2 regions of the Secundilactobacillus malefermentans genome follow, and region 1 is predicted to be linked to the other one. Evidence: predicted binding sites of a transcription regulator. Region 1 holds the regulator's gene; the other holds the start of a gene.
What was found. The regulator LexA, encoded in region 1, represses DNA repair genes until DNA is damaged. The targets are predictions, from matches to a motif close to CNAACANNTGTTNG.
Positions count from the first base shown of each region.

Region 2: the regulator LexA is predicted to act here: its motif matches at 986-999, upstream of uvrC (excinuclease ABC subunit UvrC).

Region 1 is NZ_CP042371.1:1,784,383-1,786,788, forward strand. Features, by position in the region: gene FGL90_RS08765 (hypothetical protein) at 1-163, opposite strand, end outside; gene FGL90_RS08770 (hypothetical protein) at 321-542, shown strand; gene FGL90_RS08775 (hypothetical protein) at 561-794, shown strand; gene lexA (transcriptional repressor LexA) at 842-1,471, opposite strand; gene FGL90_RS08785 (DUF896 domain-containing protein) at 1,613-1,861, shown strand; gene FGL90_RS08790 (YneF family protein) at 1,949-2,173, shown strand; gene FGL90_RS08795 (ABC transporter ATP-binding protein) at 2,302-2,406, shown strand, end outside.
Region 2 is NZ_CP042371.1:128,466-130,871, forward strand. Features, by position in the region: gene uvrC (excinuclease ABC subunit UvrC) at 1-939, opposite strand, end outside; gene FGL90_RS00645 (amino acid ABC transporter ATP-binding protein) at 1,067-1,813, opposite strand; gene FGL90_RS00650 (ABC transporter substrate-binding protein/permease) at 1,803-2,406, opposite strand, start outside.

The DNA of each region.
Region 1 (2,406 bases):
GCCAATAAGGAAGCTTCCAAATGGAAAAGGCAGTTAATAGCAAACTTAAGACTAATAACAGTGCTTGCCAGAAATAGCCTGCATGTTCAGTAACGGCAGTCAATAAAGAAAAGAAGCTTAAAAAAATCAGAATAACACCAATAATGGCTAAAAATAACATCAAAATAAACTCCCCCTATAACAAATAATTTATTTAATTTTAGTATACCATTCTTGACCAACTTCTTAGGATAAGTCTTATAATCTTCATATTTTCGCCGTAATATCTTCAGAAAGCTTTGTTACATTAGCAATAAGCTAATAAAGCGAGGTCGAAAGTAATGCAAAAATTTCAGCAGGGCGAACTAGTAAGGTATGAATCAGCGGAAGAATTGCAGGGGCCTGTAATTGGAAAAGTCATTCAAGTTTTGCAGAGTAATGTTGTTATTGAAGTATTAAACTTTTATTTCAAAGATAGACAGCGAGTATCGGAACTAAATTTTGTTATAACGGCTTGCCCGACAGAGTTGAAGTCACTTCGAGTGATAAATTATGGAAATTAAAGAATAGAGGTAATGAAAATGACGGTAAAAGTTGATGATAAGGTAATTTGTAGCCCAAATGGAAAATTTAAAAATAGTTTTGTTGGGATAGTAGAAAAATTGTATACGAGATCAGCAATGGTTAAGATCATTGAATTTCATCCTGATGATCGATGGCAAGCAATTAAATTATCAGAAAAAACGATTGTTGCTTTTGATAATATTGAAAGCGAATCCATTTCAGAAAATGCAGAAATTAGGGCAGCAATGTAAAAATGCATCCGTCACATAATGGCGGGTGCATTTTTTAGTTAGAAAAATTAATAGATTTCATCGCGGTAAAGACCAACAACTTTACCCAAAATAGAAACTTGGTCCAAAATAATGGGTGCCATCGTATCATTCTCGGGTTGAAGTCGATAATATCCTTTTTCCTTGAAAAATCGTTTGCAGGTTGCTTCGTTTTCTTCCGTTAGAGCAATGACAATATCGCCATTGTCGGCAACTTGTTGCTTTCGAACAATTACTTGGTCACCGTTCAAAATGCCGGCGTTTATCATGCTTTCTCCTCGAATTGTTAGCATAAATAAATCGGCGGCTTCTGCTGCAAAGTGATCGGGAACTGGGAAATAATCAGTAGCTTCCTGTACTGCTAGTATTGGAGCACCCGCAGTTACTGTCCCGAGGACGGGGATTTTATTAGGCGTTACGGTAATTCCTAAAGCTTCAATACCTAAGGGGGTAATTTCAAGCGCTCGGGGCTTACTTGGATCTTTTGAAAGAAGACCTTTTTTAGCTAAGCGGCTGATATGACCGTGAACTGTGGAGGTTGATTTTAAGCCAACTGCTTCACAAATTTCACGAACTGTAGGAGGATATCCTTTTTCACCCACACGTTGATGAATGAAACTAAGTACCTCCATTTGCTTACTATCGGATCCTTTTGTCATGGCACTTTCACCTCATGCGTTCTATTTTTAAATAAATCATACCATAGATATTTAAAGCTTTCAAACAAACGTTCGGTTTAATTGATTGCACTTTATGGTAAAGGTTGTTACTATATTCTTTGTGAAAAAGGAGTGGAATAGATGGCTGATAGTGAAATGCAAAAATTAATTAAAAGAATAAACGAACTAGCACATAAGGCAAAAGAAGAGGAATTATCAGAAGTAGAGAAAATTGAGCGCAAAGATTTGCGGGCAAAGTATCTACAAAAATTTCGTGAAAGTTTCAAAAGCCAAGTTGAAATGATGCAGGTTTTTGATAAGAGTGGTAAGGAAGTCACCCCAGAAAAAGTTCGAAAAGTTCAGCGTGGAAAGGGACTTCGAGAAGATTAATTAAATTTAAAAGGCAGACGACCTTTTAATTTAGACGATAGTTGTGTAAACTAGTCTAGTAAATGTTACTTTAAAGGGGGATTCACTTTGTCGACTGGTATCTGGATACTAATAGTCGTAATTGCACTCTTACTTGGCGCTGTTGGTGGCTTTTTTGGCGCTCGCAAGTACATGGAGAATTATCTGAAAGATAATCCGCCAATTAGCGAAGATCAAATAAGAGCTATGATGATGCAAATGGGACAAAAACCATCTGCAAAGAAACTTCATCAGATGATGAATACAATGCGACAACAAGCAAAGAAACAATAGATCAATATCGTTTGATTTGTACCCTAAAGCTGGATGCTTGAACTCAGCGCGGGGTATTTTTTTGTCTACTTATGGTATTATTAAGAAAACTTTAATTAAAATTTAATGTGTTTGGGAAGTGAGCCTTTTTGGGAATATTTAAAAAATTATCCTGGTATTTCAAGCAGGAGAAAATAACCTATTTTAGAGGGTTACTTGGACTCTTGTTAACTGCGGTCATCGGGATTATTCCA
Region 2 (2,406 bases), 370 kb from region 1:
AATTTCTTTTGGAACCAGTATCTCTCGTGGTAACACATTATTTTTCCGATTATAAAATTGAAGGATAAAAGTGGTCATTTCCTCAATAGCATCGTTAACAACTGGGAATAGCCGTTTTTCACGTTTCATTAGGCGCGACTGGCGAATAAAGAATACCTGAATTGAAAGCCACCCTTTATCAAAGTAGAAGTTAAAAATATCTCTCGGTGTTCGGTCATTTGAAATAATTTTTTGCTTTTCAACAGTGACTTCGATGTAGTGAATCTGATCGCGCAATTCTGCTGCTCGTTCAAATTCCATGCTTTGCGCTGCTTTATCCATTCTTATTTTCAAATCTTTCTTTACATCTGCGACATTACCATTTAAGAAAGATTTTATTTTCTTTATTTGCTCTTCATATTCCTCAACTGGGACCTCTTTAAAGCAAGCCCCCAGACATTGTCCCATGTGATAGTAAAGACAAGGACGATGCTGGTAACCATTACAACGTCGCAACGGATAAACTTTTTCAAGGAAGTGTAACGTTTCTTCAGCTGCATAAACATTTGGATAAGGTCCAAAGTAAAACCCACCATCTTTACGAACGCTACTAACAATCTTCAATTGCGGATCACGTTCATTCGTAATTTTAATATATGGGTAGCCAGTTCCCTGTTTGAGCTTAATATTGTAATGTGGTTGATGTTTTTGAATTAATGTAATTTCAAGAAGAAAGGCTTCTTTATCAGTGGAGGTAATAATCGTTTCAAAATCAGCTATTTCAGACACCAAATGGGCCGTTTTCCCATCATGATGACTTTTAAAATAGGACCGCACCCGATTCTTTAAATTTTTTGCCTTCCCAACGTAAATAATTTTGCCATTTATGTTCTTCATCAAATAACAACCAGGAAGTCCAGGAAGTAGTGCTAGCTTATGTTCAATATGCTCTGAAGCCATCAAAATCCCCCCTATAGTCTTTAAATTCAGCTATTTTATTATAACCCGAATAAACGTTTGGTTCAATTATCACATCTTGAATCAAAAAGGAATCGGAATAATATTATTCCGACCCTTTATGCCACTACTAACTATTAATAATCTTACTAATAAAATCTTTTGCTCGGTCAGTTTTAGGATGATCAAATACTTCAGTCGGCGTCCCTTGTTCTTGAATATAACCGTCCGCCATAAACCAAATTTCATCTGCCACCTGCTTAGCAAATCCCATTTCATGGGTCACAACGACCATTGTCATTCCTTCTTCGGCCAGCTCTTTCATCACTGCAAGTACTTCTCCAACCATCTCTGGGTCCAAAGCGCTAGTAGGCTCATCAAAAAGCATTACTTGTGGATTCATTGCCAGTGCCCGGGCAATTGCTACCCGCTGTTGCTGACCTCCAGAGAGACTATCAGGATATGCATTTGCTTTTTCTTCTAGGCCAACCCGTTTGAGTAATGAACGGGCCTCTTTTTCAGCGTCTTGGCTGCTCATTTTTTTAACCTTAATTGGGGCGAGTGCTAAATTCTGAATGACCGTCATGTTCGGAAATAAATTAAAATTTTGAAAAACCATTCCCATTTTTTCACGCACCGTACTTAGTTCTTTTTCAGATAGCGTCGTTATTTCGGTCCCATTAAACTTAATCTGGCCCTTTGTTGGCGACTCTAACTTATTCAGGCAACGAAGGAACGTACTTTTCCCTGCCCCAGAAGGACCAATCACACAGATAACTTGTCCATCATGAACTTCCTCGGAAATGTTCTTTAAAACGTCATTTTTCCCATACTTTTTCGCTAAATCTTTTACTTCAATTACCGCATTATGAGTCATGTTGCATCCTCCCTTCGAAATGATTCAAAATTCTGGTCAGTCCAAACGTCAAAATAAAGTACAGAACCATCGCTACAAACACTGGCATAACGCCACGATAAGTGTCTGCACGCACGATATTTAGCTGATAAATTAAATCAGTAACCCCAATAATCGACACAATCGAGCTTTCCTTGATGAGCGAAATAAATTCGTTCCCCAACGCTGGCCAAATATTTTTAAGTGCCTGAGGTAAAATAACGGAACGCATGATATCCGTCTTCGACAATCCCAGACTTTTTGCTGCCTCGTCTTGCCCCTTAGAAACTGAGTCAATTCCACCTCTAATAATTTCAGCTATATACGCTCCACTGTTTAGGGAAACTGCTATTATTCCTGAAACGAGTGCAGGTAAATTGATGATAACCCCAACACCAAAGTAGACGAACAAGACTTGAACCATAAGTGGTGTCCCACGAACAAATTCAATATACCCCACTGCAATTCCCTTCAATAGTTTATTGTTGGCAAGTCGCATTAAGGCTAAAATAACTCCCAATAAAACACCAATGATTCCTGAAACAGCTGCTATGATTAGGGTATATTCAACCCCC